Regions from separate parts of the Kitasatospora sp. GAS1066B genome, predicted to be linked through region 2. Evidence: riboswitches for the same ligand, from Rfam matches in the RefSeq annotation. Region 2 holds a riboswitch; each other region holds the start of a gene.
The links. Region 2 has a riboswitch for cyclic di-AMP ahead of ABH937_RS21555 (transglycosylase family protein). Riboswitches for the same ligand answer to the same signal wherever they lie in the genome.
Positions count from the first base shown of each region.

Region 1 (5,259 bases), on a different contig from region 2:
CGAACCGCCGACCAGTCCGGTCGCGGCGGCCAGCCGGATCGTCTCGGCCACCGCGTCCGGGCTCGCGCCGAAGCCGTTCTCCAGGTCGGCGGAGACCGGCAGGTCGGTGGCGGTGACGATGGCGCGGGCGTTGGCCAGCGCCTCCTCGCGGGTGACCAGGTTCGCGCCGTCGGTGCGGCCGAGCGCGAAGGCCAGCCCCGCGCTGGTGGTGGCCACCGCGGTGAAGCCCAGGGCGCTCAGCAGGCGCGCGGTGCCCTGGTCCCAGGCGTTGGCGACGACGAAGGCGCCGGGGCCGGCGTGCAGGTCGCGGAAGGCGTGCGCGCGGCGGCGCTGGTCGTCAGGGGTGATGGGAAGCTGCACGGGGAGTCCTCTGCTGATGAGTAGTCAGCTGACGGTATGTCAGAAGAGCGCTGTGCCGACGGTCAGCGCCGACGGGCGAGGGCGACGCCGCCCAGGCAGAGGCAGCCGCCGGCCAGGCTCAGCAGAGCCGGCACCTCGCCGAGGATCGCCCAGGACATGACCACCACCAGCGCCGGGACGGCATAGGTGGTGGCGCCCATCCGGCCGGCGGTGGTGCGGGAGAGCGCGTAGGCCCAGGTGCTGAAGGCGAGCGCGGTGGGGAACAGGCCCAGGTAGACCAGGTTGAGCGTGGCCGACAGCGGGGCGTGGCCGAGCTGGCCGGCGAGCTGTCCGGAGAACGGCAGGCAGGCCACCGTGCCGATCAGGCAGCCGAAGGCGGTGGCCTGCAGCGCAGTCGCGTGCCGCAGCGCGGGCTTCTGGGCCACCACACCGGCCGCGTAGAGCAGGGCGGCGGCCAGGCAGAGCAGCACGCCCAGCACCGAGGAACCGCTGCCGCCCGACTGCGCGAGACCCACCACCACCGCGCCCGCGAACGAGACGGCCATGCCGACCATCAACTGCCGCGGGAATCCCTCGCGCAGCAGCCAACCGCCCAGCAGCGCGATCAGCATCGGGCCGATGTTCACCACCATGGCGGCCGTGCCGGCGTCGACCTTCTGCTCGCCCCAGTTGAGCGCGACCATGTAGAGGCCGAACCAGAGCAGCCCGGAGAGCGCGATGCCCGGCCAGGCGGCGCGGGGTGGCAGGCCTTCGCGGCGGATGGCCCAGACGGCCAGCAGCGCGATCGAGCCGACGGTCAGCCGGCCCAGCGCGAGCGCACCAGGGCCGTAGTGCGCGGCGGCCGAACGGATCGCCACGAAGGCCGAGGCCCAGAGCAGCACGGTGACGGTGGCCGCGGCCACCGCCTTGGGGTTGAGCTTGGCACCGGGTGGGGCGGTGGTGGGGGCAGCGGCAGGGGCGGTGACTGCGGAGGGGGCGCCTTGGTCCATGCGGGCCAAGCTAGCCCGGGGTTGCCGGGGCGGCCAGGCAATTAGCGGCCGCCCGCGGGCCCCCGGCAGGGTGCCGGCGAGGACGGCAGGACGGTTCAGTCGGCGACCACGCCGTCCAGGTAGACCCAGACGCCCTGGTCGCGCACGAAGCGGCTCTTCTCCCGCATGCTGCCGGAGAGGCCCTGTTCCTGGTAGCGGGCGACGAACTCCACCGTGCCCTCCTGGTGGAACGGGCCGCCCTCGGTGCTGCCCAGGATCTCCAGCCGCTGCCAGCGCAGTCGGGGATCGAAGTCGACGGCCGGCGGCCGGGTCTGCGGGTGCCAGCTGCGCAGCAGGTAGGCGGCGTCCTCGACCACGAAGGCGCTGAACCGCGAGCGCATCAGCTGCTCGGCGGTGGTCGCCTGGGCCAGGCCGCTGTGCAGCCGGCCGCAGCAGTCGGCGTAGCTCGCGGGCAGTCCGCACGGGCAGCGGTCCGGCGCGGCGGGGGCGGGGGCCGGGCGGGGCCTGGTGGGGCGTCGTGACATGGGTCCATTCTGACGGCTGCCCGAGGTGCCCGGCGCCAGGGGCGCCGGGCACGGGGCTGACGGTCCGTCAGGGCAGCTGGAGCTGCTGACCGGGGTAGATCAGGTCGGGGTTGGTGCCGACCGTGCCGAGGTTGTCCTGGTAGAGGTGCTGCCAGGTGTCGAGGTGGTGGCTCTGGGCGATGGTCCAGAGGTTGTCGCCGTGCTGGACGGTGTAGCCCTGGCCGGCGGCGGGGGACTGGGGGGTGCCGGGCGCGGCCGGGGTTGCCGGGGTGGTCGGATCGGCTACGGGCGCGCTGGTCGGGGCGGTGCTCGGCGTGCCAGTGGCGGGGGTGGTCGCGGTGCCGGCCGGGGGAGTGCTGCTCTGGGCCTGGGTCGGCGCTGCGGGGGCCTGGGTTGCCGGGGTCGGCGAGCCGGTCGGCGCCTGCGGGGTCGGGCTGGCGGTGGGCGCGGCGGCGTTGGTGGTGCCGGGCGCGGCCGGCGCCGGGGCCGTGGTGCCGGGGGCGGCCGGGGCCTGGGTCGGCGCAGCCGTCGACGTGGGCGCGGAGCCGGGCAGGGGGCTGGTCGAGGTGCCCGTCGAGGCGCTGGGCCCGATCGACACGCCGATCACCGGCGCGGTCGGCGTGTCGGTGATCGGGGGTGCGGTGGTGGGCGCGGACGTCGACGCAGTGGGCGCGGGTGTGGGCACGGAGGTGGCGGTCGGCGCGGTCAGCCCCGCCACCGTCGCGCAGTTCCCCCAGACGCCCGGACCCTGGCCGGCGAGCAGCTGCTCGGCCACCTTGATCTGCTGCGCCTCGGTCGCGTGCGAGGCCACCGCGCCGTACCGGTCGCCGCCGTTGGCGACCCAGTCCTGCTGGGTGAACTGCAGCCCGCCGTAGTGCCCGTTGCCCGTGTCGGCGCTCCAGTTGCCGCCGGTCTCGCACTGGGCCACCGTGTCCCAGGCGGTGGCCGGGGCGGCGTGCGCGCCGGTGGCCGTGAGCAGTGGCAGGGCCAGACCGGCGCCGGCCACGGTCGCGACGGCCACTGCGCGGTCGGCCTGGCTCGGCCGACGGTGGCGGCCCGGACCGGAGAACACCCCGGATATGCCCATGGAAGATCCCTCTCCGCACGCCTGCGAGGTGAGCTGTCGGGTTCGGACCGGAGGCTGGCCCGGCCGTTCGCGCGGACGGATCCGGCGGACGGCTTCACCCCGAGCCGTACGGGGACGGCATGAATCCTGGGTCCCCCGCCCCTGCCCAGAGGTGTGTCGTGGTCCCGGGAGCGCGTTGGGCAGGACTCGGCGTACCGCGTCCGGGTGCCCGCACGGTGACGGGTTGCTGGGGAGACTAGACGGATCATCACCCTGATAACAACCCCGCATCGCACACGTCACACGCGAATCACGGCAGCTGGGCGATGCTCCGTACCGGGAACACCGCGCGCTGTCGCGGCCGGTTCGCCTCCCGGCCCGCTAGTTTGGCGGTGGAACAGCCGATCAGTTGCTTCAGTTGCTGAGGAGAGGCCGATGGCCGACGAAGTCAAGATCCGCGAACTGTTCGCCGCCCAACGGACCGGCGTGCTGGTGACCCTGAAACGGGACGGGCGGCCCCAGCTCTCCAATGTCCGCTATGCGTACGACCCGGCTCGGGAGCTGATCCGGGTCTCGATCACCGCCGATCGCGTGAAGGCGAAGAACCTGGCCCGCGACCCGCGGGCGAGCCTGTACGCGACCAGCCCGGACTACGGGACCTGGGCGGTGGCCGAGGGCACCGCCGAGCTGACGCCGGTGGCCGCCGCCGAGGACGACGCCACCGTCGAGGAGTTGGTCGACCTCTACCGCACGCTGTCAGGCGAGCACCCGGACTGGGACGAGTACCGCGCGGCGATGGTCCGCGATCGCCGGCTGGTGGTCGAACTGCACGTCGAGCACCTGTACGGCCAGACGCCCTGAGGCTGGACGGCCGGGCGGCGCAAGGGAGTTGCCCACCCGCCCGGCCGAGCGGGTTTGCCCGATCGGCGGACATCGCGCCGCGCACCACCGCACCATAGGGGGCACGCGCGCCCGACCGGGATGCGGTGGGCGCACCGGGAGCGAGGTGAGGGCTGTGCACGAGTTGGAGCCGGCCATCGAGGCGGCCGAGGGCGATCCGCACTGGTGGTGGGAGGTGGACGCCGCGCTGATGGGCAAGGCGGCCGCCTTGGACGTGGCCATGTACTGGGCCCGGGGGCTGACCAACTGGGCGGCCAGATACGACCCCCGGGTGGCCGGCGGCGATCTGGCGGCGGTGCGGACCCTGCTCGGCCTGGCGGTCTACCGCGCGGCCCAGGGCGAGGGCGTCACCGATCCGGGCCGGATCCCCACCCTGCTGCCGCTGCTGACGCTCGCTCGCGGCGTGGCCAGGACCACCGCGGAGGTCCGCCCGCTCGGCTACGGTGACCGGGGGCGGCTGCGGCTGGCCGACCGGGCCCGGCTGCGGGCCGCGTTGGACGACCCGGATCAGGCCGTCTTCGAGCGGCTGCGCAAGGAGACGGTCCTGGTGCTGGTGGCCAACACCGACCACGCGCGCACCGAGATGTGCCGCCGGTCCAACGACGCGACGGTCTGGAAGGACCGCCCGCTGATCACCATCAACTCGCGTGAGCCGCAGCTGCCGGAGCACGGGGCGCTGCCCTGGGACTGGTACAGCACCGGCTGACCGCGCCGGCCCGGTCGATCCGCCTAGCCACCCGGCCGTCGACCGGCCGCCCCGGTCGTGCCTGCCGTGCCGGCCCTCCCGTACGCTCTGGGGTCCGCGGGCCGAATACACCTGGCCGGCGCGAGACAACGGCACTGTGCGGTACAGGGGGAGAGCAGAGCATGAGCGGCGATGACGTGTGGCGGGCGCCGGATCCGGAGCCCGATCCGGCGCCGGGGCAGCCGGGCGGCGGGCAGGCCGACGCGGCGGCGCCGAGTGACCGGCCGGGTGCCGCCGGCCCGTACCCGCCGCCACCGCCGCCGTACCAGCAGCCCTACCAAGCCACTCAGGGCTACCAGGGCCCGTACCCCGGCGCCGCGCCGGGTGGTTGGCCGCCGCCCTGGGCGGGTTGGGGCGTTCGGCCCGCGCCGCCCAAGCCCGGGGTGATACCGCTGGCCCCGCTCGGGCTCGGCGACGTGCTCAGCGGTGTCTTCACCACCATGCGCCGCTACGTCAAGCCGCTGCTGCTGCCGCTGCTCGGCGTGCTGGCGGCCGCCGCCGTGCTGTTCACCGTCTACGGCACGGTGGGCTACCTGCTGACCTCGGGGACCTTCCAGCAGTTGTCGGACCAGACCGAGGCCCAGCCGACCGACAGCCAGGGTTTCACCATCGGCGTGCTCGCCATCGTCGGCGGGCTCCTGCTGCTGCTCTGCTTCCTGGCGTTCTCGCTGGTGG
Region 1 covers NZ_JBGCCO010000008.1:25,015-30,273, forward strand. Annotated here, with positions in the region: gene ABH937_RS10760 (isocitrate lyase/phosphoenolpyruvate mutase family protein) at 1-360, opposite strand, end outside; gene ABH937_RS10765 (DMT family transporter) at 423-1,349, opposite strand; gene ABH937_RS10770 (YchJ family protein) at 1,445-1,873, opposite strand; gene ABH937_RS10775 (transglycosylase family protein) at 1,941-2,960, opposite strand; cyclic di-AMP (ydaO/yuaA leader) riboswitch at 2,963-3,129, opposite strand; gene ABH937_RS10780 (PPOX class F420-dependent oxidoreductase) at 3,375-3,800, shown strand; gene ABH937_RS10785 (hypothetical protein) at 3,946-4,545, shown strand; gene ABH937_RS10790 (hypothetical protein) at 4,707-5,259, shown strand, end outside.
Region 1: another riboswitch for cyclic di-AMP. It lies ahead of ABH937_RS10775 (transglycosylase family protein); the one in region 2 lies ahead of ABH937_RS21555 (transglycosylase family protein).

Region 2 (5,259 bases):
CCAGCAGCTCGGCGAGGCGGTGCAGCTGGCCGGGCAGCTCGGCCATCGCGACGATCCGCTCGCCGTCGGGGCCGCTCACGCAGAACAGGTCGATCGGGCCCAGGTGCTTCTCGGTGGTGTCGACCAGGGCGGCGATGTCGCTGGGCTGGTGGATGTCGGAGCTGACCCCGATCACCGGGCAGCCGATCCGGTCCATGGCGGCGGCCAGGTCCTCGGCCACCCCGGTCCGCGGGTCGGCGATCAGCAGGCCGGCGGCGCCCGCCGCGGCGAAGCGGCGGGCCGGCCCGTCGCCGTCGCCGCCGCTGAGTACCGCGATGACCACCACTGCCCCGGCTACTCGCATGGCCTGCTCCTCCCTGGGGGCGCCGCCGCACTGCAACGCCCGCCAACCACGTATCGGAGGATCGTAGGCTTCTCCTGACCCTCCGCAACAGGGATTACCCGTCAGGTGACCAGGCTCACTCCTCCTGGGGACGGGATACCGTCAAGACATGCCGGACCAGCCCGATGCCATCCCGTTGCCGCCCGCACCACCCCTGTTCACCTGGGAGTTCGCCGCCGACCCGTACCCGGCGTACGCCTGGTTGCGGGAGCACGCCCCGGTGCATCGGACTACCCTGCCGAGCGGGGTTGACGCCTGGTTGGTGACCCGGTACGCGGACGCCCGGCAGGCACTGGCCGACGCCCGGCTCTCCAAGAACCCGGCCCACCACAGTGAGCAGGCACATCGCACCGGACGGGTCGGCATCCCGGGGGAGCGGCAGGCCGACCTGATGACCCACTTGCTGAACATCGACCCGCCCGACCACACCCGGCTGCGCCGCCTGGTCTCCAAGGCCTTCACCCCGCGCACTGTGGCCGAGTTCGAACCCCGGGTGCAGCAGCTGACGGACCGGTTGATCTCCGGCTTCGCGGCGCGCGGCTCGGCCGACCTGATCCACGAGTTCGCCTTCCCGCTGCCGATCTACGCGATCTGCGACCTGCTCGGGGTGCCGGCCGAGGACCAGGACGACTTCCGCGACTGGGCCGGCATGATGATCCGACACGGCGGCGGCCCGCGCGGCGGGGTGGCCCGCGCGGTCAAGCGGATGCGGTCCTACCTGGCGGAGTTGATCCACCGCAAGCGGGCCGAGCCGGGTGAGGACCTGATCTCGGGGCTGATCAGGGCCAGCGACCACGGTGAGCACCTGAGCGAGAACGAGGCCGCCGCGATGGCCTTCATCCTGCTCTTCGCCGGTTTCGAGACCACCGTCAACCTCATCGGCAACGGCATGTACACGTTGATGAACCATCCCGAGCAGCGCGCCCGCCTGCAGGAGTCGGTGCGGCGCGGCGAGCGCGAGCTGCTGACCACCGCCGTCGAGGAACTGCTCCGCTACGACGGTCCGGTGGAGCTGGCGACCTGGCGGTTCGCCACCGCGCCGCTGAGCATCGGCGGGGTGGACATCCCGGTCGGCGATCCGGTGCTGGTGGTGCTGGCCGCGGCCGATCGCGACCCGGCCAGGTTCGGTCGACCCGACACCCTGGACCTGGCCCGCAAGGACAACCCGCACCTCGGCTTCGGGCACGGCATCCACTACTGCATCGGCGCTCCGCTGGCCCGGCTGGAGGGGCAGGCGGCGCTGGCCACCCTGCTGACCCGGCTGCCCGACATCGAGTTCGCCGGCGAGCCGGCGGAACTGCGCTGGCGGGGCGGTCTGATCATGCGTGGGCTGCGCGAACTGCCGGTTTCTTTCACACCGGAATCCTCGACCGGCAGCTCCTGACGGCGTGTCGGATGTCTGACGGCGTGTCGGAAGTGTTCCGGCAGGCACGATCTGAATACGCATCAATGCGGACAAACCTGATCGGTTAGTGGACGATCTGACGGCGTCGTAATTCTCGTGTGATGTATGCGATATGAGCTTGTGATTGGTCCGTCAATCTGCCTACCCTCCCAGGAGTTCGCAGCTGCGAACCCCGCGTGCGGTACGCCGAGTCCTGCCCACCGCGCCGTCGGGACGCCGACCTACCTCGGGGCAGGGGCGGGGGACCCAGGATTTTCTGCCGTCTCCCACGGCTAGGGGTGAAGCCGCGTCAGCGGCCGGGCCGACCTCACGGGCCCGAACCCGACAGCTCACCTCGCAGGCGTGCGGAGAGGGACAGTTCATGCTGCTCAAGGGCAATGGCCGTCATCGTCGTCGTACCCAGACCGAGCGGGCGATCGCCGTGGCCGGCGTGGCCGGTGCGGGTCTGGCGGTGCCGCTGCTCACCGCGACCGCCGCGCATGCCGCCCCGGTCACGGTCTGGGACAAGGTCGCCAACTGCGAGAGCACCAACAACTGGAGCATCAACACGGGCAACGGCTTCTACGGCGGTCTGCAGTTCACCTCCTCCACCTGGGCCGCGTACGGCGGCACCCAGTACGCGTCGCAGGCCAACCAGGCCACCAGGGCGCAGCAGATCTCGGTCGCCGAGAAGGTGCTGGCCGACCAGGGTCCCGGCGCCTGGCCGGTCTGTTCGGTCAAGGCGGGCCTGGCCCAGGGCGGCGCCGCAGCCGCGCTGGACGCCAGTGCGCCGGTCGCCCCGAGCCGGCAGCAGACGCGGCCTCAGACGCCGGCTCCGCAGGCCCAGCGGGCGCAGCCCCAGCAGGTGCCGCAGTCCACCGCCCCGGCCTTCCCCGGCAAGGCCGGCTGGGACGCGAAGGGTCAGGTCTACTGGTACCAGAGCGACGGCGGGTGGTACTGGACCAGCCACCAGAGCGTGTACGACCGGAACATGCCCGCCCCGGTGCCCGCTCAGGCCCCGGCCCAGGCACCGATCCAGGCCCCGATCCAGGTCCCGGCCCAGGCACCGGCCGCCGCGCCGAGCGGCTCCGGTCACGACTACACGGTGCGGGCCGGCGACACCCTCTCGATGATCGCCCAGGCCCAGCACCAGACCGGCGGCTGGCAGCAGCTCTACCAGGCCAACCAGCAGACGGTGGGCGGGAATCCGGACCTGATCATGCCCGGCCAGCTGCTGCACCTCGGCTGACCGGCCGACAGCCCGCGCGGGGCCGCGCCGATGCGGCCCCGCGCGAGCGGCTCGCGAAACGACCACCGACACGCATTCAGGTGAACTACCGGCAGGTAGCCGAGCCACACCGTGAGACGGGAGGCAGGTCCGGGTCGTCGCGGTGGCCGGTGCGGTTAGGCTCTGGTCGTAACGACTCCCTACCCACGTCCGCAGGACCGCTTCCGTCTAGGAGATGCCTCGTGCCGTCCATTGATGTCGTCGTAGCCCGTGAGATTCTCGACTCGCGCGGCAACCCCACGGTCGAGGTCGAGGTCGGCCTCGACGACGGCAGCACCGGTCGTGCCGCTGTCCCGTCCGGCGCCTCGACGGGTGCCTTCGAGGCGCTGGAGCTGCGTGACGGTGACAAGAACCGCTACTTCGGCAAGGGCGTCGAGAAGGCCGTCCTCGCCGTGATCGAGCAGATCGGCCCGGAGCTGGTCGGCTACGACGCCACCGAGCAGCGGCTGATCGACCAGGCGATGCTCGACCTGGACGCCACCCCGGACAAGTCCTCGCTCGGCGCCAACGCGATCCTCGGCGTCTCGCTGGCCGTCGCGCACGCCGCCTCCGAGGCCAGCGACCTGCCGCTGTTCCGCTACCTCGGCGGTCCGAACGCGCACGTGCTGCCGGTCCCGATGATGAACATCCTCAACGGTGGCTCGCACGCCGACTCCAACGTCGACATCCAGGAGTTCATGATCGCGCCGATCGGCGCGGAGTCCTTCTCCGAGGCCGTGCGCTGGGGCGTCGAGGTCTACCACACGCTCAAGGGCGTGCTGAAGGAGCGCGGCCTGTCCACCGGCCTGGGCGACGAGGGCGGCTTCGCGCCGAACCTGGACAGCAACCGCGAGGCGCTGGACCTGATCACCGAGGCGATCAAGAAGGCCGGCTACGTGCCCGGCAAGGACGTCGCGCTGGCCCTGGACGTGGCCGCCTCCGAGTTCTACAAGGACGGCGCCTACCAGTTCGAGGGCAAGGCGCTGACCGCCGCCGAGCTGATCGAGTACTACGCCGACCTGGTCGAGAACTACCCGCTGGTCTCCATCGAGGACCCGCTGGACGAGTCGGACTGGGACGGCTGGAAGGCCATGACGGACAAGCTGGGCGCCAAGGTCCAGCTGGTCGGTGACGACCTGTTCGTCACCAACCCGGAGCGCCTGGCCCGTGGCATCGAGACCGGCACCGCCAACGCGCTGCTGGTGAAGGTGAACCAGATCGGCTCGCTGACCGAGACCCTGGACGCCGTCGAGCTGGCCCAGCGCAACGGCTACCGCTGCATGATGTCGCACCGCTCCGGTGAGACCGAGGACGTCACCATCGCCGACCTGGCCGTCGCCACCAACTGCGGCCAGATCAAGACCGGTGCCCCGGCCCGCTCCGAGCGCGTCGCCAAGTACAACCAGCTGCTGCGCATCGAGGAGATCCTCGACGACGCCGCCGAGTACGCGGGCCGCGCCGCCTTCCCCCGGTTCCGCGTCGCGGACTGACCCCCGCGAGGGCCGACAGCCAGCCTGACCGATGCCCCGGTGTGCACCCCGTAGGGTGGATGCCGGGGTATCGGCGCGACTGGGAGGGGTCAGGAGATGGCAGGCTGGAAGATCCCGGGTCTGGGCGGCCGGCCGCGGTTCACCAGCCGGGCCACCGTGCTGGTCCTGGTGCTCTGCTCGCTGGTGGCGATCCTCGCCTATCCGACCCGGCAGTTCATCAACCAGCGCGACCAGATCAGCGCCCAGCGGGTCAAGGCCGAGCAGGCCCGCCGGCAGGTCGAGCAGTTGACCACCGAGCTGGCCCGCTGGCAGGACCCGGAGTTCGTGAAGGCCCAGGCCCGCGAGCGGTTGCACTACGCGATGCCCGGTGAGACCCCCTTCGTCTCGGTCGACCCCACCCCCTCGGCCGCCTCCTCCCAAGCCTCGGGCCGTGGCTCCGCGCAGGCCGCCGCGCAGGCGGCCAAGCCCTGGTACGCCACCGTCTGGGACTCGGTGGACGCGGCCGCCGCCACCCCCGCTCCCGCCCCCGCTCCGTGAGAAGCCCGCCCCGTGAAGAAGACCCGACATGACACTTGAGAACCAGCCGGTCGCCGACCGCGACCTGGCCGCCGTCGCGGCCCAGCTCGGCCGCGTCCCGCGCGGCACCCGGGCGGTGGCGCACCGCTGCCCGTGCGGCAACCCGGATGTGGTGGAGACCGCCCCGCGGTTGCCCGACGGCACCCCGTTCCCCACCCTG
Region 2 covers NZ_JBGCCO010000019.1:7,832-13,090, forward strand. Annotated here, with positions in the region: gene ABH937_RS21545 (hypothetical protein) at 1-343, opposite strand, end outside; gene ABH937_RS21550 (cytochrome P450) at 492-1,766, shown strand; cyclic di-AMP (ydaO/yuaA leader) riboswitch at 1,996-2,144, shown strand; gene ABH937_RS21555 (transglycosylase family protein) at 2,149-3,015, shown strand; gene eno (phosphopyruvate hydratase) at 3,237-4,523, shown strand; gene ABH937_RS21565 (septum formation initiator family protein) at 4,620-5,060, shown strand; gene ABH937_RS21570 (DUF501 domain-containing protein) at 5,089-5,259, shown strand, end outside.

Region 3 (5,259 bases), on a different contig from region 2:
GCGAGCAGCCGCGCGGCATTGTGGAAGAAGTAGAGCCCGAAGTCGAAGAACGCGCCGGCCACCGGCACGCCGTCCACCATCAGGTGGTTCTCGTCCAGGTGCCAGCCGCGCGGGCGGACCACCACGGTGGCGAGTTCGGCGGCGGGCTTGAGCCGGTACTCCTTGCCCTCGGGCGAGGTGAAGTCGATCCGGCCCTCGAAGGCGTCGATCAGGTTGACCTGCCCGGAGACCACCGACTGCCAGGTGGGCGAGGTGGCGTCCTCGAAGTCGGCCAGCCAGACCTTCGCGCCGGAGTTGAGCGCGTTGATCACCATCTTGCGGTCGGTCGGGCCGGTGATCTCCACTCGGCGGTCCTGCAGCGCCCGGGGGGCCGGGGCGACCTGCCAGTCCGCAGCGCGGATCTCGGCGGTCTCGGGCAGGAAGTCGAGGGTCCCGGCCTTGGCGATCTCGGCCCGACGGGTGTGGCGTCGGGCGAGGAGTTCCTGCCGGCGGCTCTCGAAGGTCCGATGGAGGCCCACGACGAACGCGACCGCCTCGGGCGTGAGCACCTCCTCCGCACGGGGGACGCGCGGACCGGCGACAGTGACGACCGGAGCGGCGGAAGTACCGACGGGTCCCTGGTCTGCAGCCATGGGCAGGACACTCCTTGAACGGTAGAACCTGTGTAGGGAGCTCCGGTAGGGGCTTCCCTCATCTGATCTGACCCACCTACTGGCGAGTTCGATTCTGTAAGGTGGACACTAGTTTCCGCGATACAGAATTTCAACGGTTTGTTGAGGTAGATCGCTGGGACTCTACTCCTCCCCCGACAGCAAAGGGAACGCCGGTGGCAAGCACCCCCGCCGCAGCTTCGACCGGATCCGAGCGCGCCGCCGCGGGCGGCGTGCAGTCGGTCGATCGCGCCTTCCAACTCCTGGAAGCACTAGCCGACTCGGGCGGCGTCGCGACCCTCAGCGAGCTGTCCACCACCTCGGGCCTCCCGATGCCGACCATCCACCGATTGGTTCGTACCCTCGCACAGCAGGGCTACGTCCGCCAGGACACCGCGCGGCGCTACACCCTGGGGCCGCGGCTGATCCGGCTCGGCGAGACCGCGGGCCGGCTGCTCGGCAGCTGGGCCCGCCCCTACCTGGCCGAACTGATGGAGGCCACCGGCGAGACCGCGAACCTGGCCGTCCTGGAGGGCGGCGAGGTGGTCTACGTCGGCCAGGTGCAGTCGCGCCGCTCGATGCGGATGTTCACCGAGGTCGGCCGCCGGGTGCAGCCGCACTGCACCGGCGTCGGCAAGGCGCTGCTCGCCCAGCTCACCGAGGACGAGGCCCGCGCCGTGCTCGGCACCCAACCCCTGCCCGCGCACACCGAGTTCACCGTCACCGATCCCGACGCCCTGCTCGCCCAGCTCGTCACCGCCCGGGAGGCCGGCTACGTGGTGGACGACCAGGAGCAGGAGATCGGCGTGCGCTGCATCGCCGTCGCGGTGCCGGGCGCCCCGACGCCGACCGCACTCTCGGTCTCCGGCCCGGAGGCGCGGATCCGGGCCCTGGAGGAGCAGATCGCTTCGACGGCGCTGGTGCCGGTCATGCGGCAGATCGCGCAGCGGCTGGGCGGCGTGCTGGCGCCCTGATCCTTCGCCCGTCATGACCGTGGCCCGGATCCAGGAGCGGATCCGGGCCACGGTCATGACGGCACGCCATCTGACGGTGCGTCAATTGTCAGCGGTACACCCGCACGTAGTCCGCGGCGAAGCTGATCGGCGCGGAGCCGCTCGGGGCCGGGTGGTACTGGCCGGCGCTGATCGACAGGTTGAGGATCAGGTAGGCCGACCAGTTGGCGCCGACGCCGGTGTTGTCGGAGAAGACCTTGACGCCGTTGACGTAGTAGTCGACGGAGTTGGCGCCGTAGTAGGTGCCGATGGTCACCCACTGGCCCGGCTTCACGGCGTTCGCGTCGGTGTAGTACTTCTGCGCGAAGTTGACGTGGTTGGTCAGCTCAAGCAGGTTCGGGTTGTCCGGGTGGTACTCGAAGGAGTCGATCTCGCTGCCGCCGTTCGACCAGGTCCACAGCGCGGGCCAGGCACCGGGCGCGGACGGCATCTGGACCCGGGCCTCGGCGTAGTCACCGGTCTTGACCTTGAAGCCCTGCCCGCTGCCCTCGGTGGTGAGCAGACCGGTGGTCCAGGCCTGCTTGCCGTTCTCCAGGGTGTGGCTGGACGGCTGCGCGGTGAAGGTGGCCACGCCGCCCGCGACCGAGACGCCGGACGGGTCGATCCAGTCGAGCTTGTTGTCGTCCGGGTTGTGGTTGCCGTACTTGTACGAGGTGGTGGAGCTGTCGTTCCACTTCGTGCTGTCGAGCGCGCCGTTGAACTCGTCGGACCAGGTCAGCGACTTGCCGGGGACGGGCGAGCTGCTGGGGGCGGGCGCCGGAGTCGGGGCGGGGGCGGGGGTCGGCGTGGGGGTCGGCGCGGGTGCGGGGGTCGGCGCCGGGGTGCTGCCGCCGCCGGCCGAGACCGTCAGGGTCTGCGACGCCAGGTTGTGCCAGGCACCGGCCTGGTCCTGGTAGAAGCCGAACATGGTGTACGTCCCACCCGCGAAGGTCCGCGCGGCGGTGGTCAGCGACAGCCCGCTCGGGCAGATCTGCTGGTTGCTGAGGTTCCCGGGGAAGTCCAGGTTGTTGCCGGCGGCGTCCCGCACGCCCACGCCCACCGTCTTCGCGGTGAAGCAGGAGCTGGCGTGCAGCGTCAGGGCGGCGGTGGTCGCCGCGCCGGTGGTGGCGGTGGCCGGGGTCAGCCGGTCCTGGGTCACGGTGGGCGCGGCGCTCGTCGACGGGTACCAGCTGAGGGCGTTCGCCTGGCCGACCATCGGGACGGCGAGCAGGCCGAGCGCACCGGCGAGGATGCCGAGGCGCGCAGGGGTGGCGGAAGGGATCACGGAGGTTCCTCTTGCGACGCCTACGAGGTGAGCTGTCGGGTTCGGACCGCAAGATGGCCCGGCCGAGTCGGCGACTGCCGGTCGGCCTCACCCCGAGCCGCACCCTCACCCGGCCTGGCGGTACGCAGGCGAGCGGGGACACGGCAGTACTACCTGGGTCCCCCGCTCCTGCCTGGTGCGGTGCTCTGGTTCCGACCCCGGGCAGGCAGGACTAGGCGTCCCGGGACTGGGCCCGCCGCTGCGTGGCGAGCAGCCTGCAGAGTAGGCAGATGACATGATCATCATCAATGTCACACGAGTCACACCGGCCACCCCGCGCATCGAAAGCGACGCACACCTGGCGCCTGCCCCGCGCGCTAGTTACATGCACATGAAGACTCTCTCAGCCCCCTCCCAGCACCTTCCCAGGCTTCCTGACGCCCCCTCAAACTGCTGTCCATGCAGACTCTTCTACGCGCGTTGAAGTCGCGTACCGCGTCCGTCGTCACCGTCGGCCTGCTCACCCTGGCCCCCACCGCCATGTTCGCCTCCGCCGCCCACGCGGACGTCAGCGGCAACATCTGCCAGACCGCCCTGCCCAGCCAGGCCGACGACACCCTCAACCTGATCGCCCAGGGCGGCCCCTTCCCGTACTCCCAGGACGGCGAGACCTTCCAGAACCGCGAGGGCGTCCTGCCCAGCGAGCCGAACGGCTACTACCAGGAGTACACGGTCATCACCCCGGGCGCCCCGACCCGCGGCACCCGCCGGATCATCACGGGCGAGGACGGCTCGGACTACTACACCTCGGACCACTACGTGTCGTTCTACCTGATCGACACCACTTGCTGAGGTAGCAGGGCCCACCGCTGCGTGAGGCCCGCACGGCCACCCGGAACGGGTAGCGCACTGGCCCGCGGTTCGCGAGACCGCGGGCCAGTGGGTGCCTAGGGCAGATAAGTGGTGAGGTGGCCGTCCTGCGCGGGGTCGGGGATCGGTCGTGCCTGGTCGAGCGACACGGTCGGCACGGTCGGGGATCGGCGACGCGTCGCGCGCGGGGCCCGGTGGGCGTCCGCCGTGCCCGGCGGGGCTCACTGATGAGGTGAACACGTCCCCACCCCTGGGGGCGTGCCGTTCATGGTGTCGAAAACGCTGTGAACGCGATCCCAGGTACACCGCGGAGTCGCTTGATCGCCATACCCCTCGGGCTCCACGGAGCCGGCGCCCGGATGCCGGATCACGCGCGGTCGCCGTCGGGCCCCGGGGTTCGTCTCCTCCGGGTGGATGTGGCGGCCGCGGTCGCCGAAGTTCGTCTCCTTCGGCACCCCTTCACCTCCATGGTGCCACCGCGGTCAGGTCCGCTCAATGCCGCGGTCAGGCCCGCTCAATGCCGCGGCTCACGTCCCGCCACACCGCGGCGGCCGCCACCCGGCTGTGCACCCGCAGCTTGGCGTAGGCGTGCTCCAGGTGCTTGTCCACGGTGCGGGCGGAGACGGCGAGCCGGTGCCCGATCTGCACGTCCGTCATGCCTCGGGCCAGCAGGTCGAGGACGTCCGCCTCGCGGGCGGTGAGGTCGACCGGCGGCGCCGCGACAGGCGGCGCCAGGCGGTCCAGGGCGTGGGTCAGCCGGGTGCGGAGCAGCACGGCTGAGTCCAGGTCGGCGTCGGGGAAGTCGCTGCCGGTCCGGTTGACGATCAGTGCGACGGTGCGACGGCCGCCACCGGGTGCCCAGCCGGCCGGGAAGGCCATCGCCAACTGGTACTCGGCGCCGATCGGACCGAGCGTCGCACCATAGGTGCCCAGACGGTGGTACTCGGTGCGGGACATCAGGTCGGAGCGGCGCAGCGGGACGCCGCTGCCGCTGTTGGTGTGCCGGAACAGCGCGTCCTCGGGGGCGTACCGGAAGAAGTCCGCCATCGCCTGCGGGGTGAAGAGCGCGCCGGGCAGGGTGACCGGATGGCGCCCGCTGGGGGTGCGGGTGGACCAGGTGAGGCTGTCGCCCGGAACCGCGCGGAGCAGCACGGGGAACAGCGCCGGCAGGAGGGTCTCCTCGTCGACGGCGTCGAGCAGCAGGTCGATCACGGCGCAGATCCGCCGCAGCCCGGCCTCTCCGGACGGTGTCACGCAACGAGCGTGCTCCCGTGGCGGAGGCCGGGTCAAGCCGGGTCCCGACAAACCCGGCCGGAGCGGGACTGCGCTACCGGGCGGCGGCGTAGACCCGGTTGACCGGGCTCTCGGCGGCCAGCTTCCAGTGGTGCAGGCCGGCGTCGTCGGCGAGGTGGCGCATGGCCTCCTCACCGGCGTGGTTGCCCATCGCCTGCGGCCCGTGCTGGGCGAGGGCGGAGGGCAGGCA
Region 3 covers NZ_JBGCCO010000025.1:96,655-101,913, forward strand. Annotated here, with positions in the region: gene aceB (malate synthase A) at 1-632, opposite strand, end outside; gene ABH937_RS26320 (IclR family transcriptional regulator) at 827-1,624, shown strand; gene ABH937_RS26325 (glycoside hydrolase family 16 protein) at 1,713-2,927, opposite strand; cyclic di-AMP (ydaO/yuaA leader) riboswitch at 2,930-3,120, opposite strand; gene ABH937_RS26330 (ribonuclease domain-containing protein) at 3,366-3,758, shown strand; gene ABH937_RS26335 (helix-turn-helix transcriptional regulator) at 4,281-5,030, opposite strand; gene ABH937_RS26340 (class I SAM-dependent methyltransferase) at 5,104-5,259, opposite strand, start outside.
Region 3: another riboswitch for cyclic di-AMP. It lies ahead of ABH937_RS26325 (glycoside hydrolase family 16 protein); the one in region 2 lies ahead of ABH937_RS21555 (transglycosylase family protein).